4 regions of the Chryseobacterium sp. 22532 genome follow, and region 3 is predicted to be linked to each of the others. Evidence: riboswitches for the same ligand, from Rfam matches in the RefSeq annotation. Region 3 holds a riboswitch; each other region holds the start of a gene.
What was found. A riboswitch is a leader RNA that binds a small molecule or an ion and turns the genes downstream of it on or off. The one in region 3 is predicted to bind cobalamin.

Region 1 (8,068 bases), on a different contig from region 3:
AATTTACGGATGATAAGAGCCATTTCCATAATGGCAAAGTGTTCACCAATACAAAGCCTGGGCCCGGAACCAAAAGGGTAGTAAGCGAAATTTTTGGCATTTTCATCATCAAAACGCTCCGGAATGAAAGAGTTCGGGTCTGTCCAATATTTAGGGTTTCTGTGAAGACCGGTGATATATAGTATGATCAAAGTATCTTTCGGCCAGGAATATTCTTTAAAATGATCATTTTCCAAAGCCTGACGATCAATAGCCCAGGCTGGAGAATGCAGCCGCATAGCTTCTTTGATGATATTTGAAGTAAAAGATTTTTTCATTAAGCTTTCGGACGTAAAAACCATTTCCCCCTCGTCTGCAATCTCTTTTTTTAATTTTTCCTCAGTTTCAGGACTTTGACTGATTTCAAAAAAGATAAAGCTTAACGCATTAGCGGTTGTTTCGTGACCGGCGATGAAAAGGATAAGCATTTCATCGACCAATTGCTCATCAGACATCGGAAGTTGCGTATCTTCATATCGTGTTTGGATAAGCATGTTCAGCAAATCATCTTTCTCTTCTCCTGAACTTTTCCGTTTATCCAAAACTCCTTGAATAATAGCTTTTGACCTTTCGCTTTTTTCAATAGTTTTGTCTATAATGCCCAAAACTTTTAAAATTTTAGAATAAAAAGGCAGGCGAACCTCTTTGGCGAAAACTTCCTGAACTTCTGTAATGATTTTACCCAGTTCTTTCACCTGGGTTTCACCAATATCAGAGCTGAAAAGAGTTTTTGCGACAATATTAAAAGCGAGCTTATGAAAGAAATCATAAAGATCTATATCCTGCCCAGGCTGGAATGAATGAAAAGCTTTATCAATTTCCTCTTCCATAATTGAAACCAGGTTGGTGATTTTCGTTTTGCTGAAACCAGGTTGAATCAGCCTTCTCTGTTTCAGCCAGTCTTTTCCGTTATTCGTGAGCAAACCGTTTCCCAGGTACTTTCCTAAAGTAATGGATTGGATCTCAGATTTGTAATAGTTTTTATGATTTTGCTTTAAAATATATTCTGTGAATTCTTTATCCTGAGAAAAAATAAAGTTCTTATTGGTGAAATTGGTTTTGATATAGTAGTTATCTCCTGCAATTTTGTGGTTTCCGGTAATAACCTCTAACGGATTTTTTATTCCTTTAAATAAAGAATACAGCTTTCTTGTTCCTTTAATTTCCGTTGGATAATTGAATTCTGGAGACATATTACAGATATTTCCATTAAAAATACAACTAATCTCTTATATAAAATAGCTTTCAGCCAAAACCCCTATTTTTGCATAGAATTTGTTGAAAACTAATGCATAAAAATCACCCATGATCAATACAACCACATTATACAGGTCGCTGGCATTGATACTGCTTGGACCTCTTTGTTTCGGGCAATATCGTTTTGCCATCGAAGATGCATCCAGGAAATATAACGCAGAGGTTACTGTTGAAGAATGTCAGGCTGATGCCTGTAGAAATAACGCTGCTATCATATTGTTCAGTAAAAGCGGAGAGAAGCTACAGACTCTTGCTTCCGGAGATTTTGTCATGTATTTTGAAAAAGAGGCGAAACCGTCAAGCACCAGTGTAACAACACTAACCCACGGAATGGTCCATGATGATCCTGTGGTTTTTGGAGATTTCAATTTTGACGGGACGGAAGATGTAGCCATAAGAAACGGCAGTGGCGGAAACTATGGCAGTGCTTCTTTTGATGTGTATGTATTTAATTCCACAAAGAAACAATTTGTTCTGAGTAAAGAACTTACTGAAATTGCCAGCTCCTATCAGGGAATGTTTGATGTAGATTCCAAACGGAAACGATTGACCACTTATGCCAGATCCGGCGCATCTCTACATTACACCTACGAATATCAGGTGATTCCCAACAAAGGATTGGATCTGGTTTACGAAAAAATCAGTGATTTCAGTGATGAAAAAACGAAAGTGACTGTTAGGGAAAAGATTAATAATAAATGGATCGTTAGAAAATCATCCAAATAATAAAAAAGAAATGAAAATACAAAAGGAGATCGATTTTATCCTGGCAGTGGATGCCCTGAAAAACGTACAGAGAAGAAATTACAATGCCGATGATTCCAGAAGGGAAAATACGGCCGAACACTCATGGCAGATCATTATTTTGGCGCAGATCCTTTATCCGTATGCTAAAAACCGTGCAGATATTGATCTTTTAAGGGTCATAAGAATGCTTTCCATTCATGATTTAGTGGAAATAGAAGCAGGAGATACTTTCCTTTTTGATGAACAGGCGATGGTAGGAAAATTCGAAAGGGAAAAGGTTTCAGCGCAGAAAATCTTTGGAATCCTTGATGAACCTTTGCGTACCGAGTTCTTTGAATTATGGCTTGAATTTGAGGAAGAAAAAACACCGGACGCTATTTTTGCCTGCGCCATTGACCGTATTATGCCGTTTATCTTAAATTCACACACTTCAGGAAGAAGCTGGACGGAAGCCGGTGTGACTGAAAAGCAGATCAGAAATATGCTGGAAAATGCTATTAGGAGGGCATCGGATGAGATGGGAGAGGCCTTTGAGACATTACTGATCAGAAGCTTGGATACTGACAAGGTTGTTCGGTAGATTTATCGCAAAAAAAAATTAAAATTAAAACTGCTGTTTTTTAAGATAAACAAGAGCGTTTCACTTATCAGAATAATACAATTTTACAAATACAATTTTTTTGTACCTTATAAAGGGTTTCGGGCGGCCAAAGGCCGCCCGAAACTTATTCTTTACATTATTCTTATCGGTTTTTTAAACTCATCAATCGCTACAAAAGTGAAATCACCCACGATGGCTCTTTCTCTTTCATACGAGTACATTTGCTCCGTATAGATTTCTACATTCACTTTCATGCTGGTTTTTCCGACATAGTCAACTTTTCCGATCAGCTCTACAATGGTTCCTGCAGGGATAGGCTTTTTAAAATCGATCTTATCGCTGCTTACAGTTACCACTCTTTTTCTTGCAAAACGCGTTGCAGTGATAAAAGCTACTTCATCCATCAGCTGCATGGCAGTACCTCCGAAAAGAGTGTCATAGTGATTGGTAGTGTTGGGAAAAACCGCTTTAAAAATTCTGGTCTCGGATGCTGCAATTCTTTCTTCTGTAGTCATATTTCATTATTAATTAATGCGAAATGAAATAATATCAAAATAACAGAACAGTGACAGGAATCATGGAGAATCCCTGAAGCAGTCCATCAGATCAATAAACTTCAAATCGCGAAAGTTTCTTGTTTAAAGAAATAGGCAGGTCTCCTGACTTGTAACATCTTTTATCTCCTTCCCGTGCCCTGCACAGTGGATCCTTGATAAAGACTTCAGTTACTTACAGTTGCGCGACAGTCCGTGATTTTCACACGGTTCCCTTTTAATCTGCGTTAAGCAGAACCAATTTCTGTGATGAATTAGCGTTAAACTTTTTCAGGGCAAAAATAAGAATATTACTGCGAAAAACGACAATTATTCCGGACTATTGTAAATAATCTGGCTCATTACCTTTCCTTCCTTGATGGTCCAAAGTGTGACATATCTGTTTTCACCCGAGCCATTGATCATATAAAGATAAATGTGATCATTGTCAAGAGCCGTTACTCCGACATTATTGAAATCCATGGTAGGCTGGAACATATTTTTAATAGCTTCCCTTACAAAAACAGAACCTCTTCCCGGCTGTTGTACTCTGATGGACTTAATCTCTGTCATCCCTTCCGGAAGCCCGTCTTTAATTCCCCATGGCTTTACTTTATCTATAGTAAGGATCTTTCCATCCGTATCTTTTTCCTGCTTTCTGTAACCGGCATTGGACGGATAAACGTCAATAACCACCTTGGTTCTTTGTGAAGTCGGTATTTTTGGATTGCTGTTGTCTGTGAAGATTAGTGATTTCCCGTTCTTGGATTTAGAAGGTGTAAACTGAGGAAGCTGGTCGATAAAGGCAATACGCCCTTTATTTACCATCCCTTCCTTCTCAAGATTCTCATATCTTACAAAAGGTTTTTCCTCATCCTGCTTTTCAGGATATTTAATCCATACCCATTCCGTTTCTCCGGGTGCAGGTTTTACATAAACAAATACATCCCCTTTACGCATCCGGATCTTGTCTACGATTTTTCTGTAGTCATCCTTATGGACGCGCACGTTGGCGTAGCCTTCTTCAGCTTTTACAACACCAAAAGGAACCTTATTCTGTCCCTTGACAAATGCCAAAGAAAAAAGGCTGAAAGCGGAGAGGTACAATGCTTTGTTTATGGAAATCATTTGATGAAAATTTTTGATCCCTCAAATATATAAATTAAATGTTTTTTTGATCAGTAAAATATAACAGTATTTGATTAAAATGATCAATATGTTCTAAAAAAGTTATTATCTGATCAGAAAATAATATTTTTTTTGTGTAAAACGTTTCAGATGGAGTATTTATTAATTAAAATTTAATAATATGTAAATAATTTAAACTATTTTTCAAACGAAAATCCATAAACAAATAAATATGATCAAAAAGCTACTTTTTATGCTTCTGCTTTTTTCAGGTGCAGTACAATTTCAGGCAGCCAGTAGAATAGACAATATGTGCGCAGAATCTGCCTTTACTGTTCCGATGAATTTAGCAGCTTCCAATATTAGTTTTACTTCTGCACATATCACCTGGGATCCTATACCCGGAGCTACAGGCTATACCGTGAAATGGAGGGCCTCAACATCTGCGGTATGGCTCTCGATGAATATTCCTGCCGGGGCCACTTCTGCTGATCTGGATAATCTCACACCCTGTCTGGGACATATGGTTCAGGTGATTGATAATGCGTCCGGAGATATATCCTTTCCGTTAACCTTCTATACCCATCTTAATTACTGCAGATCCACTTCTACTAATTTGGGAGCATTGTATTTATCGAACGTTACGATAACTCCTTCCGGGGGACTTCCGGCAATGGTAAGTGCTTCATCGATGTCAAACCATACGGATTTTCGTATGGACTTACCCCGCCGCATACAACTTGGGGTGGGTAGTGTAAATAATGTTTTATCGGTAACACCCAGTTGGGCAGCAGTACCGGGGACATCTTATGTAAAAGCGTGGATAGATTTTAATGCGAACGCCATTTTTGAAGCTTCGGAAATGATCGTTTCTACTATTGTAGATTCTACAAATCCTAAAGCTTTTATATTTAATGTTCCTTCTTTTGCCGGTATAACCCAGTGCGGAACAGCAATGAGGGTAATCATCAGCCAAACACAGCCTGCTGGTCCATGCGAAATATTTGCGTATGGTGAAGTGGAAGACTATGGAGTAACTTTTGTGAACATGAATCTTGCTGTAGATGAAACTGGGAAATCCAAAGAAATAAGTATCTATCCGAATCCTGCTTCAGACGTTTTATATATTTCAGGACTTTCCTCACAAGCTGAGTATGAAATTTTCTCAGTCTCAGGGCAGAAAGTGGGAGAGGGCAGAACCTTTGAGAATACAGTAGATATTCATTATCTCGCTAAAGGAATTTACTTTATTCAGCTTAAAAGTAAAGAAAATACAGCCCGGTTGAAATTTATCAGGAAATAAAGATAAAATAGCGCTGATTTTTCAGCGCTATTTTTTTATAAGTTTTAAGCTATAAATCCTAAATCATCAGATTCTTTCCAGCTCATCTGCATTAATTGTTGTTTTGAAAGTTCCGTAGTTGACGATCACTTTATTTTTGGAAATTTTCTCAATAGTTCCTACGCTGGTACTTCCCGGAATACGGACACGCTGTCCTTCTTTCATCCAGACGGCACGGTCGGTTTTACGTTTTTCTTCCAGCTTTTCATTGGTTTCAGCAATCTTTTCAATTACATCTTCCTTTTTAAGCTGTTGCGTGATCTTTCTTTTCACCACCTGAAGACGTTTCGATTCATCTTTATCAGCACCTATTTTTCTGAATTTTTCCTGTTCCAACAATTTCACAAAATCCTTGACAACGTCTTTTCTGGATTTTCCTTTTACATAGCTGTCGATAAACGTTTCAATCTTATTTCCAAACTGAAGCTTTCGGTGTTCTTCTTCATATAGTTTTTGAAAGTTGAAAAGCTTTTGCTGCAGCTGCTCGTTCAGCTTCTGAAGATTGTCGCGTTTGTCTTCCACAGATTCCTTTCTTTCCGCAAGATCGGTTTTCAGTTTTTCAACTTCAAATTTTTCCTGCTGAAGCTTTACAATCGTTTTATCAAGATTGACAATGTCATGTTCTACTTTCTTTTTGGCAGCATGAATAATAAACCTTGGGATCCTGTTCTTTTCGGCTACTTCAAAGGTAAACGAGCTTCCTGCCTGTCCCACTTCTAGCTTATACATCGGCTCAAGGGTTTCCTCATCAAAAAGCATTGCTGCATTTTCAGCATTTGGAAGCTGTTCTATCACCAGCTTGATATTTGTATAATGCGTAGTAATGATGGCAAAACTCTTTTTATCATAGAAATACTCCATGAAGCTTTCTGCAAGGGCACCGCCAAGTTCAGGATCAGATCCGGTTCCAAATTCATCAATAAGCAAAAGCGTATTGCCATCAGCTTCACGGATGATCCCTGCCATTTTTTTAAGCCTTGACGAATAAGTAGACAGATGATTCTCGATCGATTGGTTATCTCCGATATCGGTCATGATCTTTTCGAAGAAGAACATTTCAGACCTCGGATGTACCGGTACCAGAATTCCGCTCTGGATCATCAGCTGAAGCAACCCAACGGTTTTCAGTGTGATAGATTTTCCTCCAGCATTCGGTCCGGAAATACAGATAATTCTGTTATGGTCTGTCAATGACAGGCTTTGTGGGAAAATGGTTTTGTTCTCTACTTTATTTCTCAGCCATAACAGCGGATGGTATGCGTCTTTCAGCTTTAACGTCCTGTGACGGTTGATCTTCGGGAGGATTCCGTTAACAAGCTCAGCAAATTTTGCTTTTGCTCTTGTAAGGTCAAGATCAAAAATATAAATCTGGTATCTCCAAAGCTGAGGTTGGAATTCTGCCAGTTCCGCAGTCAGTTTTCTGAGTATCTTATCGATCTCTTTCTTCTCTTCCTCTTCACTTTCGCGCAGCTTAAAGTAATGTTTTACAACGCTGTCCGGCTGAATATATGTGATAGAGCCTGTTTTTGAAATTCCTAAAACTCTTCCTGCCACCCTTTTCTTAAACCCGGATTTTACTGCTAAAACCCTTTGATCTTCAATAATAGTTTCGCGGATATCATCCAGAAAGTCGCTTTGTCCATAATTGAACAGCGCACGGTTGAAATTCTCCTGAATGGCTTTTTTAGCCTGTTGAATTTCAGCTCTGAGCTCCTTTAGCACAGGAGAAGCATCACTTTTTACTTCCCCAAAACGGTTAAAGACCTTATCTATCTTATCAATAATCTCTTTTTTGAATTCCAGCTCAGAAACATCTCCTATCAGGTTAGGAAAGGTGTCGGGCATGGTCGGGAAAAACTTCTGAAGTTTTCCTATCTGTTCAGTTAAGGTTTTTATTTTAATGAAAGCACTGTTTTCCAGACGGTAATTCTCGATCAGCATTAATTTCAGCTCACTTTCGATATCTTCATATTCATCGAACGGAATTGCATTTGAACTCTCAAAACTCGAAAGGTACTCCGACGTTTTTTTCAGTGAAAGTTCCGCCTCGTCAATTTCCATGGGACGAAGTTGAAGAATTTTTTCTCTCGTTTTCGGAGAATACGCAAATGGAGAGATTTCCGCGAGCAATTGCGGAAACTCTAATTCGTTTAAATCTTCTTTATTTATATACACATTGCAAATTTAGTGAGAAAATGTGATTATTATGTATATTTGAGATATTTACCAAATTAATGATTGAAACAGACCGGCTAATATTAAAGGAAATTAACGAAAGCCACGTAGAAGATATCCTGAAGATTAGAAGCAACGAAACTATTAATCAGTTTGTGAAAAGGAATTCTCCGAAAACGAACTATGATGCTCTGCAATTTATTTTAACGATTAAAGAACGAACTCAGAACGGGCAAACCCTTTATC
Region 2 (8,068 bases), on a different contig from region 3:
ATTTTGCCGTTTCTGTTTCGGAGTCAAAGGTTGAGGCTGTGAGAGAATATATTAAGAATCAGGAGAAACATCATCAGAGAAAAAGTTTTAGAGAAGAATATCAGGAATTTCTTGAAAGGAATAATTTCTTATAGGTTTTGGCTAAAGCCAAATGTTATAGAACCTTATTTTAAACGGGCTAAAGCCCGTTCCTATTGAATTTTTGTATACATTTTTTGTCAAAAGATTGTAAATTACTTTTAAGAGACCAATATATTCAATAGAAATGGGCTTTAGCCCATTCAACAAAAGAAGACCTATTATTCAGGCTTTAGCCCAATTTAAAACATTCATCTAAACAAAAACATTTATCCCATCTTTTTTGGCCGAACCTTCCCGTTTTTTTACCTTTATCCACGGGTTTAGTACCCTTTTAAATTATGGAAAACATTATCGAAATATTAAAATCCGGCGGAACGATTCTTTACCCTACAGATACCATTTGGGGAATAGGTTGTGACGCCACCAATATAGAAGCTGTCAATAAGATTTTTGACATCAAAAAAAGGGAGAAAAACAAATCCATGATCATTCTGGTGGAATCTGAAAAGAGACTTCAGGATCTTGTAGATGTTCCGGAAATGGCTTGGGAAATTATTGACCTAAGCGAAAAACCGGTCACCATTGTTTATGAAAATCCACGCGGGCTTCCGAAAGAACTCCTTGCTGAAGACGGAAGCATAGGAATAAGGCTGGTAAAAACTGATTTCTGTAAAAAACTGATCACCAAGCTAAACAGACCTTTGGTTTCCACTTCCGCCAATTTCAGTGGGGATAAAAGTCCTTTGAAGTTTTCCGATATTTCTCCGGAAATAATTAAGCTGGTAGATTACGCAGTAGAGGAAGACAGAGAAAAAGTTTCAAAATATTCGGGTTCTTCCGTGATAAAAATATGGAGTGATAACAGAATTAAGGTTCTTCGTGAGTAAAATTCTGCAATAATTCTTTCAATTTAAATCTTGTCAATGTATATCGGCAGGATTTCTTTTTTTTAATTTCTATCTTTGCATTCTTCAACTGATAAAAGAAGTGCCATGAACCACCAAAATTTTGCTGAAGAATGGATCCGTGCCTGGAATTCTCATGATCTTGAAAATATACTGTCTCATTATGCCGAAGATATAGAGGTGACAACACCAATGATTGCCTTGGCTACAGGAGGAAAAGAGAATACATTGAGGGGAAAAGAAGCGGTCCGTGAATACTGGAGAAAAGCACTGGACAAATTTCCCGATTTGCATTTTGAATTAATAAGATCAACAGCAGGCGTCAATTCGGTGGCATTGTTCTACAAATCTATTATGGACAAACATGCTGTGGAAGTTATGTTTTTTGACGATGGAGGAAAAATTAATAAAATGTATGCCCATTATGATTAATGGAAAAGATACATTGACAGAAAAAAGACGATCTATTTATTAACGATGAAAATTAATCTTACCCAAAATAAAAATTTAAAACTATTTAAGATCATTGCCGATGCTGCGGAAAAGAATAATCAATCCGTATACATTGTCGGTGGTTATGTCCGTGACCTCCTTATGAAGAGGACTGCATCTACAGATATAGATTTTGTGACGGAGCAAAGCGGTATTGAGCTTGCCCAGACTGTTGCGAATGATATTGATCCCAAATTAAAAGTTTCTGTCTTCAAAACGTACGGAACAGCCATGATCAAATACAAAGATCTTGAGCTTGAATTTGTTGGAGCCAGAAAAGAAAGTTATACCGAGAACAGCCGAAAACCTGAAGTAGAAGGCGGGACACTTGAAGATGATCAGAAAAGAAGAGATTTTACCATCAATGCCATGGCGATTTCTTTAAATAAAACTAATTTCGGAGAACTGATAGACCCTTTCCATGGCATTGAAGATCTGGAAAAAGGAATTTTAAGAACTCCTTTGGAACCGGCACAAACCTATTCTGATGATCCATTGAGGATGATGAGAGCCGTTCGTTTTGCTTCAACGTTAAATTTTGTCATTGAAGAAAAATCGCTGAACGCTATAAAACAGGAAGCAGAAAGAATCAAGATCGTTTCTATGGAAAGGATCATGGTTGAATTCAATAAAATTATGATGTCCAAAAAACCTTCTGTAGGATTGGGATTAATGGAAGAAACAGGCCTTTTAAAGCTGATCATTCCCGAACTGATTGAGCTGAAAGGAGTAGAAGAAGTAGAAGGGCAGACCCATAAAGACAATTTCTACCATACCTTAGAAGTGGTGGACAATATTTCTCAAAATACAGATAATCTTTGGTTACGCTGGTCCGCTTTGCTGCATGATGTAGGTAAAGCGCCAACCAAAAAATTTGTTGAAGGAACAGGATGGACTTTCCATGGTCACGAGTTTTTAGGCTCAAAAATGGTGAAGACTCTTTTCCATCGACTAAAACAGCCGTTGGGAAGCGATATGAAATATGTTCAGAAAATGGTAAAGCTTTCATCCCGCCCAATTGCCCTGATCACCGATGATGCTTCAGACTCTGCATTGAGAAGACTTTTATTTGATGCCGGCGAAGACCTGGAAGATCTGTTTACCTTGTGTAAAGCAGATATTACCACCAAAAACTCCAAAAAGCAGGACAGATTCAAGAAGAATTTTGAATATGTAGCAGTGAAGATCAAAGAAGTGGAGGAGAAAGATCAGGTGCGCAATTTCCAGCCGCCAATCACAGGAGAAGAGATCATGCAGATGTTTGATCTTAAACCCGGAAAAGAGATCGGAATCCTTAAAGAAAAAGTAAAAGAAGCCATCCTGGAAGGTGAGATTCCCAATGATAAGGAAGAAGCTGAAAAGTTTGTGATTGCAGAAGCTGAGAAGCTGGGATTGAAGTATAATTAAATTTAAATATAAAAAAGGCTTCGGCGGGACTTTGTCCCGCCGAAGCCTTTTTTATCAGTAAAAACAAAATCAGGCCGCTTCGGAGAAGCGGCCTGAAAAAAAACACAAATGATGAAAAAAAATAAAATTTATAAATAATACCGAAGTATTAATATCTTAGTTTGCATAGACTGAATTTGAGCCTATACCCGTTGTAAATGATCTGATGATAGCTCCTGAGGTATTGTAAACTACAATTTTGCTGGCCTGGGTAAATCCATTGGAATCCGAAGTGAAAATTTTGTCATTGATCACGCTGAATCCGTATAAAGCAGAATACGCATCAACACTGTTCGCTACAGTAAACAGCGGCGATGTAGGTGCTGTTGTAGCGCTCATATCCATCTTGTAAACGTTTTTCCCTGAAGTGAAATAAAACTTACCATTGGCAATTTCAAGATTCGTAGCATTGGCAATACCTGTTAAAGTAGTTGTTTTTGTAATGCTTCCTGTGCTTGAGATCTCGTAGATATAAGAATCTGCTGTTCCCGCAGCAATAGCATATACATTCTGATTACTTGAAATGATCTTGTTGATATTTCCTGCCGGTAACGTAATCGTAGACTGAACATTGTTGGTAGAAGTATTGATGTAAGAGATCTTATTTCCAAAGCCAAATGAAGCATTCTGTACAAAGATATTGTTTCCGGCTTCTACAATTCTTTCAGCAGCATCTGTGAAAGTGATTTTTTTGATGAAAGAACGGTCTGAAGCTTTATAGATGCTTACATACTTGGCACCTAAATATTTATCGTTTGTTACATAAATATTGTTGTTGGCAAAAGCCATGTATCGCGGAGAATTAAGTTCAGCGGTAATCTCGCCATTCGCCTTAAAATTGTAACGGTTTGCGATTTGGATCTTATTAGAATTATTCAATAACAGATAAGCATTTTCACCATTGAAAGCAACCATTTGTAAAACATCACCTAGTTTTGCTCCTCCGTTATTAAGGGCAAAAACATTATCCTGTTTAAGGTTTAGGTCTGCACTTACAAACGTTACGTCACCTTCAGGTTTTCCGAAAGTACCTTCATTAGCAATTAAAAAGCCATTGCCATAGAATATTTCCTGCTCATCATTATTATCACTACTACAAGACACGATGCCTAAAAGGAGTGTAAAAGCAAAAAGAAGAGGTAGAAGTTTGTTCAGTTTCATAATATTTTTAAGTTTAAAAATTAATAGTTGCATATATACTGTAATTCCTTTTCGGCATCGGATACAAAGATACCGTCTGATAAACCGTATTGGTAACATTGTTCACTTTAAATCCCAAAGTGTATTTCTTGAAAAGTGAGGCCGAAATTCCTGTATTTAAGATAAAATAAGGATCAATAGCTGTAGACCTTTGCTCATCCGTAGTCGTATAGGTAAGACCGTTGAAAAGTCCCTGTGCGTATAGCTTAAGGAATGAATAGCCATACTCGATATTTCCGACAGCTTTATGGATCGGAACATACATCATCTGCATTTCAGTATTCTTGTTGACCGATTTCGAATATGTGTACCCTGCATCCAGCTTTAAAGCATGTTTCCCGAATTTTTTGTTCCACTTAACCTGTGATTCCAATCCGTAAGATTCAACTTTATACGTATTCACAGGTGCCCAGTATCCATAGGGAGTAGGTAACCAGTTGATGAGATTTTTGATGTCCATATAATAAGGACTCAATGTAATTTTAAAATCTCCTAAGCTGAACTCATGGCTCATGTCAATATTCGTGGATGTTTCAGGAAGCAAATCCAGATTTCCTCCTGGCTGCCAGTAAAGATCATTAAAAGAAGGATATCTGAAGTTTCTTGAAAAACTGGCTCCCATACGATACCATTGTAAAGCATCCCATTTTCCCGAAAAAGAATACAGAAGCGGAGAAGAGATATCCTCCACAAAATCCTTCTTGATCCCGGCTTCAAAACGAAGCTCCTTCGTGGCAAAATACCTGATTAAGCCGGATAGGGAACCTACATTTCTGCTGATGACCCCAATTCCGGATTGATAACCTTCCCCTTTATTCACCTGAAATTCCCCGATAGCATTGATGTTGATCTTTGGAGTGATGAAATAGTTGAAATCATTTTTGAAAATATAATTTTTTCCCTCTGCACCGCTTGCTTTAGGCTGGTTAAGATCCGAAAAATACTGAAAATTATCTTCCGTATAAGCTGCTTTTAAGCTGTTTGAAAGATTACTTTTATTGATATCCCATGCGATCAGGCTTCTTAAAGTCTGCGCGTTATATTTTGTTCTGTTTCCGATTTGTTCAAAAACAGGATAATGCTGTGATGCATCGAACATCTGGTTCTGCCATGAAATAGTCTGGTGATCAGCAATTTTATAAGAAGCTCCGATGTTAACTGAAGTATTGTAATATCTGCCGTTAACATTATAAAATCCCGTACTTCCTACAACAAATTCAGGAACTTTATAATCATTCTGACTCGTTAAATAGCTCCCGGAAACTTTAACGCTTAATTTATCATTGCTGAATGAAGCTTGCAGAAAATTATTATAAGTATCAAAAGAGCCCGCCTCCGAATAAACAGAACCTTTGAAGCCCCTGTTGAAATCCAAAATATTATTTAAATGAATACTTCCTCCAATAGCTCCGCTGCCATAAACAACACTTCCGCCACCCGCTTTTATATCAATCTGATCATATCCGAAAAGTGGAATATTATTCACATCTCCCTGCCCCAAAAAGCTGGAATTTATGTTGATTCCGTTCCACACAAAAGCGGTCTGCTGAGCTGTTGTTCCCCTGAATGAAGGAGAAGAAACCGCCCCACGGCCATTTTCTTTCACATAAATAGAAGACTGAAAGCGTAAAAGTTCAGAAAGATTGGCTGAGTTTTTTTCGAGATCTTTTGGAGTGATCGTACGTACCGGATGGAAAAGCTTTACCTTGCTCATCTGGCTGTCGAAAATATAAATGGTGTCAACCGCCTTCTCCTGTCCGAAGAGAAAGCTGCCGTAAGACGAACAAAGTAGTAATAAAGACCTTTTTATATCCATACTATTTTACTTTTCCTCCGAAAGTAATACGTTTTTAGTTATAATTTTGGCAGGTCTCCTGACTTTCGCTTTCTGCACCTTCCCGTTTGAACAGTGGTTTTTTACAGAAATCTTATTGCGATTTACAGTTGCGGGGACAGTCTGGGAGTTACACCCAATTCCCTATTATTTCCAAAATGCTGGAAACCAAAATTTTTGCAAAGATAACTTTTTAAAATTATTGCGCAAAAAAGACAAAAAGTCAATTGTGAGTGGTTATTTGTGAATAGTGAATAGTGAATAGTGAATAGTGAATAGTGAATTTTGCTTCGCAGGGAAATTTTTAAAAAGTATAAATGATCATTAATGAACATGACAGTACAAAATTGAAAATAATTCTTAAATTAACAATTCATTTGTAAAATAAAATTGACCATTGACAAAAGTATGGTATTTGAAATCTTGATTCTTGGTTCTTGGTTTTTGATTCTTAAAACTTTAATTCACCATTCACTTGCGAAGCAAAATTCACTATTCACATCAACCAAAATTTCCTGTTCACAAAATTTCACCTTTACAAAAACGATGAATCAAAATAGAAAGGCAGCAAATCCTTAATAGAATGAACCTTTACCACTTCATCATTCATGCTTGAAAAATAAAGGATGATGTTTTCGTTCTGTTTCGTTTCATATTCTATCAGGCTTTGCCTGCAGGCTCCACAAGGTGGAATCGGAGGATTTTTCTCATGAAATTCCTTAGGCCCCCCAACGACAAAGATCTTTTTCACCTTGACATCCGGAAAATTGGCTGCCACCCAGAAAAGAGTCGTTCTTTCTGCACATAACCCCGATGGATAGGCTGCATTCTCCTGATTGTTGCCGGAATAAATTTCACCGTTTTCCAGTAAGACGGCACATCCTACAAGGAAATTCGAATAGGGCGCATAAGCATTTTCACGGGCTTGTATTGCTCTTTCAAATAAAGTTTTTTCTATATCGTTCAGCTCACTGCTGTTTTTAAAATGCTCGTAACTGATCTGTATGTCTTTTTTCATATATTAGTAAGACTAAAAAGGGGGCCAAATTTACTTCTTTTTCATCACTTCGACAATGTTTTTTTTATTCATCATTAAATTGAAAATCAAAAAGTAAAATGTTATACACACCAGTAAAATTTAGAAATATAGAATTGAAAAATAGATGGGTAATGTCTCCCATGTGTATGTATTCATGCGAAAATGGATTGGCTAATGATTTCCATTTTGTACACTACGGAAGCAGATCTCAGGGCGGGACCGGACTTATCATGGTTGAAGCCACCGGAGTAGAGCCTCGTGGAAGAATTACCAACCACTGTATGGGTATCTGGAATGATGAGCAGGCAGAAGAACTTAAGAAAATTGTTGATTTTGTCCATTCCCGTTCAGAAAGTAAAATAGGGATTCAGCTTGCCCACGCCGGAAGAAAAGGTTCCACATGGAATAACCTGCAGATTCCTGTTGAAGAAGGTTGGGAAACCGTTGCACCTAGTCCTATTCCTTATCATCCTACTGAAAGGATTCCGCATGTTCTGACTGCTGACGAGATTAAGGAACAGGTACAGAATTTTAAAGAAGCAGCAAAAAGAGCTGTAAAAGCCGGTTTTGATATGATAGAAATTCACAGTGCACACGGATACCTTATCCACCAGTTTTTATCACCGCTTTCCAATATCAGGACAGATGAATATGGCGGAAGCTTTGAAAACAGAATCCGTTTTCTTTTGGAAATTGTTGACGCTGTTAACGAAGAACTGGACGAAAATACAGCCCTTTTCGTAAGAATTTCCGGAACCGAATATGCCGAAAACGGATGGGATATCAACGACAGTGTAAAGCTTGCTAAAGTTTTAAAAGAACATTCCGTAGACCTGGTAGATGTTTCAAGCGGAGGAAATATCCACGGCGCTAAAATAGCTGTATTTGATGGCTATCAGGTTCCTTTTTCATCCCAGATCAGAAAAGAGGCCGGGGTAAAAACCGGAACAGTCGGGTTAATCACAAGGGTGGAACAAGCTGAAGAAATTCTGGAAAAAGGAGACACAGACCTCATATTTGTAGCAAGAGAAATTTTAAGGAACCCGTATATTGCCGTTCAGGGATCATTTG
Region 3 (8,068 bases):
TTTCATTGTATTTTTAGATTAAATCAGTAGAAATAATCAAAATTATAAAATCTAATCATTAAATCCATTTTAAAACTACATGAATTAGACAGAAATTTGACATAAAAAAATATGACAACAATTGAATTTTCAGACAATGGAAATACACCATTTGAAAAACTTATTGGCCATAACCCTGAAATACTATACCACTGGAACAGACTTGAAGAGACTTTCTTTAAAAATATAAGTTTAGACTCTGATTTACTGGAACAGATCCGAAGAACACTTGCATTTGGCAATGGCTGTGAATACTGCATGGTAAAAGGCGGAAGACCCGATTTCAGCAAGTCAGATCTTAAAATTTCCGTAGCTGTAAGCTTCGCAGAGCTATTCTCTAAAAATCACCGTTCCATACTCAAGAGCCATTTCAGCATGTTGAGAGAATTCTTTTCCGAAAAAGAAATTTCGGAGCTCTGCACCTTTATCAGTTTCATCAGTGCTTCCCAAAAACTGGGGAAAATATTTAATCTGACTGAAGAATATCAACAAAATGCAGTAGTGAGAATGGAGCAGTTAATTTTATTTAAAGATTGAAAAAATTAATGATTTAAAAAATTATAATGGCAGTATCCTATGGGTGCTGCTTTTATTTTTAAATACTTACTCCGTGAATATTTTTAACCTCGGCCATCACAAAAGTGCTGTGTGCACTTCCTATAGAATCTAATGAACCCAGCGTATTGAACACAAAGTCCTGGTAATGTTTCATATCTCTTACCTGAACTTTCAGGAGAAAATCGAAATCTCCTGAAATATTATAGCATTCAGCAATTTCATCAATCTGTAAGATATCTTCAACAAACTGATTTCCTACAGAACGGTCATGGATTTTAAGTTTAATCTGGCAAAAAACAGTAAACCCACGGTTCAGCTTCTCTGCTTCCAGTACAGCTGCATAATGCTTGATATATCCTTCCTGCTCAAGTCTTTTCATCCGTTCGAAAACAGGTGAAGGTGAAAGATTGACTTCTTTTGCAATCTCTTTTACAGTCAATTTAGCATTCTTTTGCAGGATTCTGAGCAATTGAAGATCCCTTTCGTCAAGTCTTTCCACAGAATAATATTCTTTTTGAGGTTATGTTTTTCAAATTTACAGAATTTTTAACTTTAAAATAAGACCAAAACAAAATAATATTCCTAATTTTTACAAATTAACCAATCAATTCACTTTAATCAATACCTTTGACATAGATTTTGTTCTTTAACATACTTCATCAAACAGAAGAGGTTTTACATAACGTAGATTAATAGGGAATCGTGTGAGAATCATGAGCTGTCGCGCAACTGTAAGTAACACAACAATGGTTTTTATCCAAGTATATCCACTGCCAGAAGCGGGAAGGATGATAAAAACTGTTACAAGTCAGGAGACCTGCCTATTCTGAATTGACAATGCTTTCGCGGTCTGAAGCTTCAGCTCATATAGATGATACTTTGAACGTCCCTGCATTACCGGGAAATTACGTCCTCACTGTATCCATTTATATCCTAAAATTCTTTCCAAACAGCATTGCGGAGCATCTAAAAGAGCCTTTAAAATCCTAATTGTCTAATTTAAAGTTTAAAAACATGCAAACGCACATTCTTGGCAGCCCGCGTATTGGCCGCCACAGAGAACTCAAAAAAGCCTGCGAACAGTATTGGTCAGGCAAAACATCATTAAACGAATTACTGGAAACCGGGAAAACCATTAGCCGGCAGAACTGGAAAATGCAGCAGGAAGCAGGAATTGACCTTATTCCCTGCAATGACTTTTCTTATTATGATCAGGTTTTGGACATGACTCTAGTTGTGGGAGCAATTCCCGAACGCTATAAAGAAATTGCCTCAAGAGCATCCAATTCTGAGCTTGATCTATATTTTGGCATGGCAAGAGGCTACCAGAAAGACGGCCTTGACATTACCGCCATGGAAATGACAAAATGGTTTGATACCAATTACCATTACATCGTTCCTGAATTTCAGAAGAACCAGCAGTTCGGATTATTTTCCAAAAAGATCATCAGTGAATTCATCAGCGCAAAAGAAGCCGGAATAAATGCCAAGCCCGTGATATTAGGTCCTCTTACCTATCTTCTTCTGGGAAAAGAGAAAGAAGACGGGTTTGATAAACTGGACCTCATAGAAAATCTGCTTCCGGTATATATCGAAATTTTAAAAGAACTGGAAAACCATGGTGCCACATGGATTCAGCTTGATGAACCTTTTTTAGGTCTGGATCTTACTGAAAAAGCAAGAGAAATCTACCCATCTGTTTATGCTGAAATCAGAAAACAGTTCCCGAATCTTACATTTATTCTTGCTACTTATTTTGAAGGTTTAAAAGACAACCTTTCATTAGCAGCTTCACTTCCTGTAGATGTCCTGCATATCGATCTGGTACGATGTCCTGAACAGCTGGATGAAGTTTTACGTACCATTCCTCAAACATTGAGTCTATCCTTAGGTATTGTAGATGGGCGGAACATCTGGAAAAATAATTTTGAAAGATCTTTAGGCTTTATAGAAAAAGCGGTCAGCACCATTGGTTCAGACAGGGTTTTCATTGCCCCTTCATGTTCTCTGCTTCACTCTCCTTTTGATCTTGAACTGGAGACGAATGAAGAAACATTATCTCCTGAAATTAAGCAATGGATGGCTTTTGCCAAACAAAAAGTTGATGAAATTGTTACCTTGAAAAAGCTTGCTTCCGGAAATGCAGATTACCTGGCTCTGCAACAGTATGCCGAAAATAAAAAAGCAATTGACACCCGTAAAATCTCAGCTTTGATCCACAATCAGGAAGTAAAAGACCGTACGGATGTAACAACTGAAGATGATGCAAAGAGAAACAGTCCGTTCAGCATAAGGAAAGAAGAGCAGCAAAAAGTTTTACAGCTTCCCTTATTTCCTACGACAACGATTGGCTCTTTTCCTCAAACTAAGGAAGTAAGGACATGGAGATCAAAATTTAAAAAAGGGGAACTGACCGCTGAACAATATGATGATCTTCTTAAAAAAGAGACAGAAAGAACCATCCGCTGGCAGGAAGAGATAGGTATTGATGTGCTGGTTCACGGGGAATTTGAACGTAATGATATGGTAGAATATTTCGGGGAACAGCTTTCCGGATTTGCTTTTACTCAAAACGGATGGGTTCAGAGCTACGGCAGCCGATGCGTAAAACCTCCGGTGATTTATGGTGACGTTCACCGTCCGCATCCAATGACGGTTTACTGGTCCCAATATGCCCAATCTTTAACTCAAAAATGGGTAAAAGGAATGTTGACCGGCCCCGTAACGATTCTTCAATGGTCTTTTGTACGTGATGACCAGCCTCGTTCTCTTACCTGTAAACAGATTGCACTGGCAATCCGTGATGAGGTGAATGATCTGGAAAAAGCAGGGATCAGAATCATACAGATTGATGAACCGGCTATCAGAGAAGGGCTTCCGCTCAGGAGATCCGATTGGCAGCAATATCTTGAATGGGCTGTAGAAGCTTTCAGGATTTCATCTTCCGGTGTGGAGAATGCAACACAGATTCATACGCATATGTGCTATTCTGAATTTAATGATATCATCGAGAATATTGCCGATATGGATGCCGATGTGATTACGATAGAATGCTCCAGAAGCCAGATGGAACTGTTGAATGCTTTCGCAGATTTCAAATATCCGAATGAGATTGGTCCGGGGGTTTACGATATTCATTCACCCAGAGTTCCGTCAAAAGAAGAAATGGTTGAATTGCTGAAAAAAGCGCAAGCTGTTATTCCAGCTCAACAGCTTTGGGTAAACCCTGACTGTGGTTTGAAAACCCGCCATTGGGATGAAACAGAAAAGGCTTTGGTTGCCATGGTGGAAGCTGCAAAAGAAGCAGCAGAAACTTTTGATAAAGAAGGAAATTTAGTTAAATAATAGGATTTGTGCAGGAGTTTTTAAGCTCCTGCTTTTTTTGTTTTGGTCAAAAAAATTATAGCATCTTTATGACTACTTTTCCTTTTGCACGGCCACTTTCTACATATTTCACTGCTTCATTCGTATTTTCGAACGAAAAAACTTTGTCGATGACAGGTTTTATTTCTCCTGCTTCTATCAATTTTGTAATTTCTGCTAATTGCTTTCCATCAGCTTTCATGAAAAGAAAAGAATAATTAATATTTTGCTTATCCGCCTTTTTTCTGATTTTACGGCTCAACAATTTTGTCACCAATTTTACATACCAGGGCAGATTAAATTCATCTGCAAATGCAGGTGTTGGCGGACCGGAAATTGAAATAATTTTTCCTTTTGATTTCAGGATATTGAATGATTTTTCCAGGGTTTTGTCGTCCTGGCTGTTCAGCACTGCATCATAATCCATCAGAATATCTTCAAAATTTTGTGTTTTATAATCGATCAGTACATCTGCACCAAGGCTCTTCAAAAGTTCGAAGCTTTTTTCACTGGCAGTAGTAGCAACCGTTGCCCCTAGATATTTTGCCAGCTGTATAGCAAAAGTCCCTACACCACCGGATCCGGCCTGAATAAAAACTTTCTGACCGGCCTGAACATTAGATTTCGTAATCAAAGCCTGCCAAGCCGTTAAACCCACCAAAGGAATTGAGGCCGCCTCTTCCATTGTCAGGTTTTTAGGTTTTAAAGCCACATCCTTTTCATTAATAGAAATAAATTCTGCAAAAGTCCCTATATGAAAATCTGCTACCCTTGCATAAATCTCATCCCCTACTTTAAAGCTTTTTACTTTTGAACCTACTTTTGTGATGACTCCTGCCACATCATGACCTAAAATCAACGGCATTTTATAAGGTAAAATGAGTTTAAATTCACCGCTTTTTATTTTAGAATCCAGGAGATTGACACTTGCTGCATAGATCTGAACTAAAACCTCATTTTCTTTGACAACGGGTTCAGGCAGATCTATAAGTTGAAGTGCACTGTCTTTTTTATAACGATTGATACCGTATGATTTCATAATTTGAGCTTATTTATGGTTTAAGGTATTGTTCTGATCTCTTAGGGTTTACTAAACCAAATGTGAATTTAGGAAAAAATCTGTGCAGAAAATAAACCAGTTTTGTGTCACCTATCCGAATTGTATATTGATCTTTCTGTAATCCTAAAATCAAACCTTTTACGAGTTCTTCCGGTGTCATTTTCTTATCTTTCCTTGCGGCAGTCATTTCCGTATCCACAACCGGAGGAAGTAATTCAAATATCCTGATTTTGCTATCGATAATCCGTAAATGTTCTCTGAGTGATTGGGTGTAAAATGCCAGCGCCGTTTTAGAAGCCGAATAGGTAGCTTCAAGAAGTGACGGTACATAGCTCAGGATGGAAGTGGTATTGATAATAGCACTTTCTTTTCTTGATTTCAGCATCTCCAGAAAAAGATTATTTAAACGTATTACCCCTAAATAATTAACTTCCATTTCGTATACAGCATTTTCGATATGTTTTTCGGTGGGAATTCCCAAATTGATGGGCGCCGCACCAACGCCGGCATTGTTGTACAAAATATCAATCCCACCCATTTCTGAAACTTTATCAAAAAGTAGTTTAGCATCTTCAGCAACAGATACATCACTTTGGATGGCAGTGAGATTTGGAAACTGTTTTTTTGCAGCATCAAGTTTATCCTTACTTCTGCCTGTAATAATAACCTTCGCACCTATTTTTAAAAACTGCTTCGCTGCTTCCAGCCCTATTCCTGAAGCTCCTCCTGTTATCAGAATTGTTTTTCCTTTTAATTCCATGATACTCTATTTAAAATGAAACCCCTCTTTTTGTCAGACGATCTGCTCTTCTTATTATCAGAACCCTCAAAGTCCGATTGTTTCGATCTAAATGGATATTTCTATAAGAGTTAAAAAGAGTATTTTTCATTGTATTGTAAAATTAATTTGTTAAATTCGCTTGCATTTTACAAGTACAAATCTATACAATAACTTTTAAAATGCAAGTTATTTTTTTAATTATTAAATTTATTTTATGTCAACTTCAAAAAAGAGATCAGATTGTCCTATCAGCTGCTCACTGGATATCTGGGGAGATAAATGGTCACTGCTTATTATAAGAGACTTGATGTATGCCAAACAGTGCACTTATGGAGATTTCTTAAAATCCGAAGAAAAAATAGCAACCAATATTCTGGCTTCCCGCCTTCTCATGCTGGAAGAAAACAAGCTCATCATCAAACTGGACCATCCGGAAAGTAAGGCTAAAGTGTTATACAAACTCACCCAAAAAGGTATTGATCTACTCCCTGTCCTGATTGAAGTTAATCTATGGGCCGAAAAATATTCTGACATTCCGGAAGACCAGAAAATGATGTTAAAAGAAGTAAAAAAGGATAAAGAAGCTTTTATAAATAAACATATTAAGGAGCTGAGTAAGGGAATACATTAGAGTATAACCGTGAGGCGAAGATTTCAGGAAGGAGCCTTGTCAAGGTCTTAAACCTTGACAAGGCTTTCTTTTCTTATAAGTGAAAACTGTAAATAAACTTGCTTAAAATTCAATTTATTCCATATTTTCCGATGCTCAATATCTTTATGGTCAGCCCTCTCCTAAGAAAAAAACAAAAATGATAAATTTTCCTGATTTCTCAAGCATCAAATAAATTAATACTGAATAACTTACATTTTTCTCAATTAAAAACCTTAATTTTGCACCCCGAAATAAGGATTCTACAGTTATGAAAAAATTAGGCGAATACAGAAAGCTTCTTGAAGTTGATAAAACCGTTACTTTAAAGGAATTAAAGACCATTTACAGGAATACAATGAAAGATACGCATCCTGATAAATTTGCCAATGACGAAGCCGGAAAGCTGGAAGCAGAGGAAAAAAGCAAGTCTATCATTGAAGCCTATCACTTTCTGGTGAGCATCAACCCGGAAACACAGGAAAAATATAAGGAAGAATATACTGAAACGATTACAAAATCCAATATTCAGGATTTTTACCTTGAAAAAGCAGTTTTGAAAGTTCAACACCTGAATGGAAACATGTATGAATACCTTGGAGTTCCGAAAAATACATATATTAAAATGGTGAATTCCGATTCTCCAAGCCGTTTTGCAAGAAGACATATCTACGGTAGTTTTATCTACAGAAAGGCTGGCGAAGCTATGGCAGATTAATTTTCTGTATAACAATAAATAAGCGAAGGCTTTCAGTTCATTCTGGAAGCCTTTTTTTATGATTAAAGAAATTAAACAATCATCTTTTTGAAATGTATACTTTCAGGATTTTTTTGACGCAAAGGATTAATTATTATACTTCATAAGAAGGATGCAAAGAAGGAATCAATCAAAGATTGATTTGATTAAGGAAACGTAAAGCGCATCAGAAATCTAATGCGCTTTAATTAATTGAGATCCGGACTCCCGAAAAGATACTTTCAGTTTTATAGTGTGACCACTATTTTACCTACTACCCTTTTTGTTTCCATTTCCAGATGGGCTTTAGCCATTTCCTCAAAAGAAAAAGTTCGATGGATATGAGGAATCAGGGATTTATTCTCAAGTAAGCCAGCAATGGCCTGAATCGTTTCTTTTTTGGAGGCCACCATCATGAATTCAAGATTAATATCCTGTTTTTCCGCTTTATCCTGAGTGTTTTGAGGAATTTCAGGCGAAGGTAAGGTTACAATAATTCCTCCGGTACGCACCACATCAATTGATTTCAACAGGGTTTCTCCCTGGATGGTATCTATAGCAATATCGATGTCTCTAACCATATCGAGGCTGTCTTTTTGGGTATAATCAATATGCTCATCCGCTCCGATCGACAGAACAAATTCCTTATTATTTGCGGAGGAAGTTCCTATCACATAAGCTCCAAAATATTTAGCGATCTGTACTGCAAAATGGCCAACTCCTCCTGACGCAGCATGGATCAGAACCCTGTCGTTTTTCTTAATTTTAGCAACATCCACCAAGGCCTGATAAGCTGTTACCGCTGCTAAAGTAGCTGCTGCAGCCTCTTCAAATGTATGATTGTCAGGAATTAGGGCCAAATGACTTTCAGGAGCAGCCACA
Region 4 (8,068 bases), on a different contig from region 3:
ACGACAGTCTGTATATCGCAGATCCTATAAACAGGATTGTATTTGATGACTGTGATGCTTGTGGCTGTGCGGCAGGAAACGGTTCTTCCGGTTTTGAGTCTTTACTGAATCCTCAGTTTATCGGGATCAAATATTTTGCCCAGCATTATAAAGCCAAAGAAAACCTTTTTGTAAAAGATCTTACACAGGATCAGTATTTCAATACCCTGCAGGTTTGGGGAAAAATTCCATTGACAGAAAAGCTGAGTGTATACGCTAGCCTGCCATTTCATTTTCATGAGAAGAGAACAATTCAGGGCGATATCAACATTAATGGAATCGGAGATCTGAACCTGATGGGAATTTACCGGATCCTCAGTTCCAAAGATCATTTCCATCAGCTCAACGGTGGTTTGGGGGTGAAAATTCCTTTGGGAAAATTTGATGAAAAAGGAGCTTCAGGAGTCAATCCAAGTTTTCAACTGGGAACGGGAAGCTGGGACTACCAGGCTGCTTTGAACTATAAGTTTCAAAAGAATAAGCTGGCTGTGCTGATCAACACAGATTACACCGTAAAAACAGAAAACAAAAAGAATTACCGTTTCGGAAACCAGTGGAATTATGCCGCAACAGCTTTTTATCAGCTTGCAGGAAATGAAAAAGCTATTTTCTCTGCCAAAGCCGGACTTCAGGGCGAAGTCTATGATAAAAACAAACAGTTTGATGAGGTATTGCCTAATACAGCAGGAAGCGCTTTATATGGAAAGCTTGGTTTTGAGGCTTCGTATAAAAAGTTCAGCCTGGGTGGAGAAGTCATGCTGCCTGCTTATTCCAATCTGGCAAGCGGGGACATTGAAGCAAAATCCAGGTTCAGTGTTTTTATCAATTTTGGAATTTAATATAATGGCCAAAGCCACCAGGTACAGATTGTTCAATCTTTAGTCTCGTAAAAATTTCAAACTTTAATCTAAAAAACAGGTGGCTGAGATTCCCGAGCCACCTGTTTTTAATACATCTTCTTAATATTTTCTGTTTTTCATAGTGTTGAGAATTAATTTATTATGCCGTTATTGCATATATTAAGTTATTTTCTATCTTTGCCGCAATCTGGTGCGCTGTAAAAAGCACTTAAAAGGGAACCTGGTGAAAATCCGGGACAGACCCGCTGCTGTAAGCTCCACATCAAAGTTTTTGAAGAGTATATCCACTGTTTTTTTTATGGGAAGGATTTCAAAAACGGAGTAAGTCAGAAGACCTGCCAGAAGATAAACGTTTGATGCTTTCGTGGAATAAAGCTTAGGACAACAATGATTCTGTGCAGTAACAGCTGCGCTTTATCTTTGCTATCTTATATCCATTAGCGTCAGCATTATTCTCAATGAGCTAATGGTCAGAAAATGTACTGCTTCACAGTTTAAAAAAGGAGTTATCACATTATTTGTGATGGCATCTCAACTTATATTCTCTCAATCCGGAGACACCATCCGGGAAAAAACCATCCTCCCGATTCAGCTTTACAAAAAAGATTTTAAAGAAATCCTTCCTGCCCAGATCCTGTCCGGCGAACAGCTGGAAAGACTGAACAGTCAGTCGGTGGCCGATGCCTTACGGTATTTTTCGGGAGTTCAGATCAAAGACTATGGCGGAATGGGCGGCCTGAAAACTGTCAATATCCGTAGTATGGGAAGCCAGCATGTGGGTGTTTTCTATGACGGTATCCAGCTGGGAAATGTTCAGAACGGAATCGTGGATCTTGGAAAGTTTTCACTGGATGATCTTGAAGCCATTTCTTTATACAACGGCCAAAAAAGTGAAATTTTTCAGCCGGCAAAGGATTTCGGATCTTCCGGATCGATTTATCTTCAGCCTAAAATACCAGTTTTTAAAGGGAATCAGAAGACCAACTTAACGGTGAAGCTGAAATTAGGCTCCATCAGTTTATTTAATCCTTCCTTCCGTGTGGAACAGAAGCTTTCAGAGAGAATTTCGGCAAGTTTCAGCTCGGAATTTGTACAAAGCGATGGATTGTATAAGTATAAATACGAAAAGAAAAATTCTGACGGATCTGTTGCCAATGATACCATTGCAAGAAGATATGATTCCTACATCCGGGCGAAACGTTTTGAAGGTGCCTTAAACGGGACCATTAATGATGGAAGTTGGAGCGTACGCGGCTACGGCTATATTTCCGATCGTGGAGTTCCCACAGCCATTGTTAATAATAATTTCACACCTAAAGGTCAGCAAATGCTGGATGAGAGCTATTTTGTCCAGGCCAGTTTCCGTAAAAAGCTGTTCCCAAAATTTGAAACTCAGTTCAAAGCAAAATTTGCGTATGATTACACCCGGTTTTTAGATACGGTGAATGTAGCAACAACGGTTCTTCCGATAGATAATTCGTATGTTCAGAGAGAGCTTTATTTTTCCAATTCCAATCTCTATTCTATTAATCAAAACTGGGATGTAAGTGCGAGTTTTGACTTTCAGTATAATAATCTGAATGCCAGTCTGAGAGATTTTTCATATCCTACACGATATACTTCGCTCGTTTCTTTTGCCACGACCTATCAATGGAACCGTTTTAAGTTTTTGGGAAGTATTCTTGGAACTTTTGTTCATGAAAACGTAAAAATGAATGCGAAGTCTCCTGATAAAACCGAATGGACCCCTTCCGCTTTCCTGAGCTATCAGCCTTTTGAATCCAAAGATCTTACCGTAAGGGCTTTCTACAAAAGAGTATTCAGAATGCCTACTTTCAATGATCTGTATTACACCATGATCGGGAATGTCATGCTGAAACCTGAATACACGAATCAGTACGATGCAGGTTTTACCTACGAGAAGCTCTTTGACCATCAATTTTTTAAAGGAATCTATGTGAAAGTGGATGGCTATTATAATGAAGTTGAGAACAAGATTATCGCTGTTCCTACCACCAATCTTTTCAGATGGATGATGGTGAATTTAGGTGAAGTGAAAATCATCGGGGCAGACGTGAATGTGCAGGCTGAATTTGACATTAATAAATTGAAACTGAAACCTTTGGTAAGCTATACCTATCAGCGTGCCGGGGACTATACTGATAAAAGTGACGATTATTACGGTGACCAGATCTCCTATGTGCCGTGGCATGCATTGACCTTTACCCTAATGGCAGACTATAAAGACTGGAGTTTCAATTACAGTTTTATGTACACCGGAGAACGCTATGATGCCCAGCTGAATAATATCAAAGCCAATTATCTCCAGCCATGGTACACGCATGATTTATCCGTTCAGAAAAAATTCAACTGGCATTCTCACCAGATTAAAGCCGGTTTTGAGGTCAACAATGTCCTTAATCAATACTATGACGTGGTCAGGAATTATCCGATGCCCGGAAGAAATTTTAAACTTATTGTAAGCTTTACATTATGAAAAAACTAAACTTTTGCCTGCTGGCTTTTACTCTTTTCTTTCTGTTCTCATGTAGGACGGATGACAATATAGTTCCTTCGGAAACGAAAGAGGTAAGCAACGGGGAGGATACCCCTATTAAAGGGTTTTATCTTCTGAACGAGGGAAATATGGGAAGCAACAAATGTACGCTCGATTATTTCGATTATGTGACAGGAACGTACCGTAAGAATATTTATGGAGAAACCAATCCTTCCGTGGTAAAAGAATTGGGTGATGTGGGAAATCATATTATGATCTACGGAAGTAAAATGTATGTGGTGGTAAATGTTTCCAATAAAATTGAAGTGCTGGAAGCAAAAACGGCCAAACGAATCAAAACCATACAGCTGCAGAACTGCCGTTATCTGGCTTTTAAAGGCAATAAAGTTTATGCCAGCAGCTATGCCGGCCCTGTAGAACTGAATCCTAACTCTCCTCCGGGAAAAGTAGTGGAAATTGATACGACATCCCTGAATATTGAAAGGCAGGTAGTAGTCGGGTATCAGCCTGAAGAGATAGAAGTAATGGGAGATCAGCTTTTTGTAGCCAATTCCGGAGGGTACAGATTTCCGAATTATGATAAAACCGTTTCTGTCATCAACCTCAATACATTCACGGAAACAAAAAAAATTGATGTAGCCATTAATCTTCACCGTATTAAAAAGGACAACTACGGAGATCTGTACGTGAGTTCCAGAGGCGATTATTACAATATTCCATCCAGTCTTTTCCTTGTGGATGCCGCTACAGGAACCGTGAAAAAAGATTTTCATGTTGCTGTCAGCGGAATGACGATCGTGAATGACAAGCTGTATTATTATGGGAATGAATTTAATTACAATACCCATACATACGTCAAAACCTTTGGAATCATCGATGTCAAGACAGAGCAGGTGATTTCCAACAAAATTATTGACCAGCAATATGTGGACGAGATCAAAGCACCTTACGGAATTGCTGTAAATCCCTATACAGAAGATATTTATCTAACGGATGCGAAAAACTACGTGACCACCGGCTATGTATACTGTTTTGATAAGACCGGAAAATTCAAGTGGAAAACAGAAGGCGGGAATATCCCTGCTCACTTTGCTTTTTTATATAAATAATCAGATCAGAAAAAATGGAAAGAAAAACAAAACATATTTTAAAAACGATACTGCTCTCTTCAGTCCTGCTGGGAGCTGCAGCCTGTAAAAGCGACAGCGAAGAAGTGGTAGAAGAAGTAACTTTTCCTGCTGAAGTACTTAAAGAATCCTATACGATCGACAGGCTTAAACTTTTGAGTATAGACCCTAAAATTGAAGGGAAACTAACCTGGAGCATTAACGATTCTGTGATTTCCGATCATCTGCAACTGGATTTTGTCAGTTCCACTGTACAAAATTATCCTTTGACCCTGAAAGTAGAGGTAAAAGGAGCAGCGAAGATCTATAAGTCCACGATCATTGTGAATAAAGAGCTGACCCCTTACAGTAAATATATATCAAATGTTTTTGATTTCCGTCCGGCCACGGGCCAGTTCATCAATGAGATCCCTGAATATGTAAACGGAAACACAGAGGCTGATATGATCAAAAGGGCCAAAGAATCCTTAGTAGGCGAAAATGCTACCATGATTACGCTGGGAGGTTTCGGCGGCTATGTTGCTTTTGGCTTCGATCATACCATTCCTAATCTTGAAGGAAGAGATTTTAAGATTCTGGGAAATGCTTTTTGGGGAAACAGTGCCAATGCTACCCGGTCAGGATCATGTGAGCCCGGAATTATCATGGTGGGCTACGACAAGAATAAAAACGGCAAACCGGATGAAGATGAATGGTATGAAATTGCGGGCAGCGAATATTTTAAAAATTCAACGACAAAAAACTATACTATAACTTACTTCAAGCCCAATGAGAACAAGCCCCCCGTTCCCGGAAGTGAGTTTTGGCAGACTGATGTGGAGTACATCAAATGGCAGGATAATTTTGGGAATTCAGGATTTAAAACTAAAAATACCTTCCATGCACAAAGCTATTATCCTTTGTGGCTTTCCGGTGCTTCTTACAGCCTTACGGGAACCAGATTGAAGGATAATTTTTACGACCAGAGCGGGACGGGGGCTTATTGGGTAGGAACATCTTATGATTACGGCTATGCAGACAATGCGCCGAACAATGATGAGGCTTCCAACATCGACATTTCCTGGGCTGTAGATAAAAGCGGGAATTATGTAAAGCTTCCCGGTATCGATTTTATCAAAGTATACACCGGAATCAATCAGGAAGCAGGATGGCTTGGGGAAGTTTCTACAGAAGTGGCAGGAGCTTACGATCTGCATCTTAAATAAAATAAATTTTAATATATAATTCGAAAAAATGAAAAAGTTTTACCTTTTGACCATGCTGTTCTTTTTTGCGTTCTTTACGAATGCACAGGTGGCAGTACAGGGAGTACCCAGAAATGATATTCAGGGTATTGGCAGCAACCAGCTGAATACAACAGTAACCACCAATATCAACTTCTCCGATATTCAGTATTGGGTAGGTAGCGGTACTAATGAAGCGGCTTTTGTGGTTCAGTGGAACGACAGCAAGAATCCTGATGCCTTGGTATGGGGCTTCCGATGGAACGGAAATGCTACCGGAGAAGATATGCTGAAGGCAATTGCAAAGGCAGATCACAGATTTTTTACATTGTTTTATCCGGGAACCCAGTTCGGAACAGCCATCGGAGGAATGGGGTTTGACCTAAACGGTCAGAATACCAACGCACTTTATAAAAACGGGAATACAACCTATCCTCTTTACCCTGTAAATGGCATTGTAAATACAGGTGCATATGATTTCGATGATTTTACGGCTGCTGATGCCGGGGATCATTGGGGATCAGGATGGTACAACAGCTACTGGTCTTATTGGGTAAAAGATCCTACGGATGCTGATTTTGGATATTCAGGAGTAGGGGCTTCTTCCCGTGTGCTTCAGAACGGTTCATGGGATGTATGGAATTTTAGCCCAGGGTTGGCTTCTTTTCCTATTTCTTCAACGCTGACACCCGTATCTGTTTATGCTGCTTCTGCTTCTTCTGTTTCTACCAATTTTACTGACGGTTACTTTATGGTCAATGAAGAATGGTTCGGGCATACCAACGGTTCTGTAAATTTCATTGGCAATAATGGGCAGGTTAATTACCGTGTGTACAGCAATGCCAATAACAATCAGGCCTTTGGTGCTACAACGCAATACGGAACAATCTACGGAGATAAATTCTATTTTATTTCGAAGCAGGCTGCAGATGGCGGAGATACTCAGTATACTCCGGGAGGAAGGCTGGTAGTAGCGAATGCACAAACGATGCAGAAAATTGCAGGATTTAATAATATTGGCGGCGGCGACGGAAGATCCTTTGTAGGAGCTAATGAAAACAAAGGATACATCGGAGCTTCGAATGGTATTTTTGTATTCGATATCGCGAATATGCAGGTTGGAAGCCTGATAACCGGAACAGGCGGAGGCGGTCAGTATGCCGGCCAGATCGGAAATATGATCCGTTCTTCAAAATATGTATTTGCAGTGAAGCAGTCTGCAGGAATTTTAGTCATTGACCCGGCGACAGATACGCTGGTGAGTACGATTCCGGGAGCTTTTCATTCTATTGTTCAGGCTAAAGACGGAAGTATCTGGGCCATTCAGGATCAGAAAGTGGTGAATATTCATCCTACGACTTTTGCAACCACTTCTTACAATATTCCTACGACCAAATATTTGGGTTCATGGGGAGCGTGGAATGCAGGAAGCTTTTCAGCGAGCAGCAAACAGAATGTTTTATACTGGATCAACTCAGTTAACAGTTTTGTTTCAGGAACACAGATCGTAAAATTTGATGTAACGACAAAAGCATTTAACGAAAGCTTTGCAACCATTCCGGGACAGACAGGTACTTACAAACAGATTCCTTACGGAGCAGGACTCCGTGTGAACCCAACTACTGATGAGCTGATTCTGAATACTACTGAAAGCGGTTTTGGAGCACACTATCAGAAAAACTGGATCCATACTATTGGCGTTAACGGAACCATTACCAATACAAAAACACTTAATGATTACTATTGGTTCCCTGCTATGGCAGTATTCCCGGATAATACACTTCCTACGGTGAGCAGTACATTTCCATCTCAGGTTAATGTGAATAATGCTTCTGTAATAGACCTGAAAACAATAGTTTCTGACGAAGACAATCTTTCATCTGCTATTGTAAAATCAATTAAGTCAAACTCAAATCCGGCTGCAGTTTCTGCAGTGATCAATGCGAATGACGAACTGGTTCTAACTCCGGTTGCTTCAGGAACGGCTGATATTAAGATCAGTTTTAATTCAAATGGAAGGGTAGTAGAGAAACTGCTTACTGTCAACAGTACAACTTCTACTTTGGCCACGGCAGAAGTGAAGAAAATTGAATTCAGTATTTACCCGAATCCGGTGACAGATATTTTAACTCTTAAAACTCAGGAAAAGATCCTGAATGTTACCATTTATGACGCTTCCGGTAAAATAATAAATGCACCGCTGAACAACGGCCAGATCAATGTAAGTATGCTTCCGAACGGAGTATATATTCTAAAAGCTGTAACTGATAAAGCAGCATATCAGCAGAAGCTGATCAAGAA

Region 1: linked by a shared signal. The riboswitch ahead of ACTJIV_RS17940 (acyl-CoA thioesterase) and the one ahead of metE (5-methyltetrahydropteroyltriglutamate--homocysteine S-methyltransferase) in region 3 are both predicted to bind cobalamin.
Region 2: linked by a shared signal. The riboswitch ahead of ACTJIV_RS17460 (TonB-dependent receptor plug domain-containing protein) and the one ahead of metE (5-methyltetrahydropteroyltriglutamate--homocysteine S-methyltransferase) in region 3 are both predicted to bind cobalamin.
Region 4: linked by a shared signal. The riboswitch ahead of ACTJIV_RS03025 (TonB-dependent receptor plug domain-containing protein) and the one ahead of metE (5-methyltetrahydropteroyltriglutamate--homocysteine S-methyltransferase) in region 3 are both predicted to bind cobalamin.

What each region holds. Positions count from the first base shown of each region.
Region 1 is NZ_JBQENJ010000006.1:362,184-370,251, forward strand. Features, by position in the region: gene ACTJIV_RS17925 (cytochrome P450) at 1-1,232, opposite strand, end outside; gene ACTJIV_RS17930 (XAC2610-related protein) at 1,345-2,022, shown strand; gene ACTJIV_RS17935 (HD domain-containing protein) at 2,033-2,623, shown strand; gene ACTJIV_RS17940 (acyl-CoA thioesterase) at 2,776-3,159, opposite strand; cobalamin riboswitch at 3,277-3,455, opposite strand; gene ACTJIV_RS17945 (hypothetical protein) at 3,508-4,305, opposite strand; gene ACTJIV_RS17950 (GEVED domain-containing protein) at 4,538-5,608, shown strand; gene ACTJIV_RS17955 (endonuclease MutS2) at 5,675-7,822, opposite strand; gene ACTJIV_RS17960 (GNAT family N-acetyltransferase) at 7,882-8,068, shown strand, end outside.
Region 2 is NZ_JBQENJ010000006.1:257,678-265,745, forward strand. Features, by position in the region: gene tnpA (IS200/IS605 family transposase) at 1-134, shown strand, start outside; gene ACTJIV_RS17440 (L-threonylcarbamoyladenylate synthase) at 420-968, shown strand; gene ACTJIV_RS17445 (nuclear transport factor 2 family protein) at 1,074-1,418, shown strand; gene ACTJIV_RS17450 (CCA tRNA nucleotidyltransferase) at 1,464-2,885, shown strand; gene ACTJIV_RS17455 (YncE family protein) at 3,042-4,085, opposite strand; gene ACTJIV_RS17460 (TonB-dependent receptor plug domain-containing protein) at 4,099-5,940, opposite strand; cobalamin riboswitch at 5,972-6,146, opposite strand; gene ACTJIV_RS17465 (cytidine deaminase) at 6,494-6,976, opposite strand; gene namA (NADPH dehydrogenase NamA) at 7,075-8,068, shown strand, end outside.
Region 3 is NZ_JBQENJ010000002.1:658,892-666,959, reverse strand. Features, by position in the region: gene ACTJIV_RS07220 (Lrp/AsnC family transcriptional regulator) at 1-6, opposite strand, end outside; gene ACTJIV_RS07215 (carboxymuconolactone decarboxylase family protein) at 112-576, shown strand; gene ACTJIV_RS07210 (Lrp/AsnC family transcriptional regulator) at 635-1,096, opposite strand; cobalamin riboswitch at 1,251-1,436, shown strand; gene metE (5-methyltetrahydropteroyltriglutamate--homocysteine S-methyltransferase) at 1,612-3,942, shown strand; gene ACTJIV_RS07200 (NADP-dependent oxidoreductase) at 3,998-4,999, opposite strand; gene ACTJIV_RS07195 (SDR family oxidoreductase) at 5,013-5,780, opposite strand; gene ACTJIV_RS07190 (winged helix-turn-helix transcriptional regulator) at 6,016-6,432, shown strand; gene ACTJIV_RS07185 (KTSC domain-containing protein) at 6,722-7,168, shown strand; gene ACTJIV_RS07180 (NADP-dependent oxidoreductase) at 7,435-8,068, opposite strand, start outside.
Region 4 is NZ_JBQENJ010000001.1:644,320-652,387, forward strand. Features, by position in the region: gene ACTJIV_RS03020 (transporter) at 1-878, shown strand, start outside; cobalamin riboswitch at 1,071-1,256, shown strand; gene ACTJIV_RS03025 (TonB-dependent receptor plug domain-containing protein) at 1,423-3,396, shown strand; gene ACTJIV_RS03030 (YncE family protein) at 3,393-4,526, shown strand; gene ACTJIV_RS03035 (cell surface protein) at 4,541-5,749, shown strand; gene ACTJIV_RS03040 (DUF5074 domain-containing protein) at 5,778-8,068, shown strand, end outside.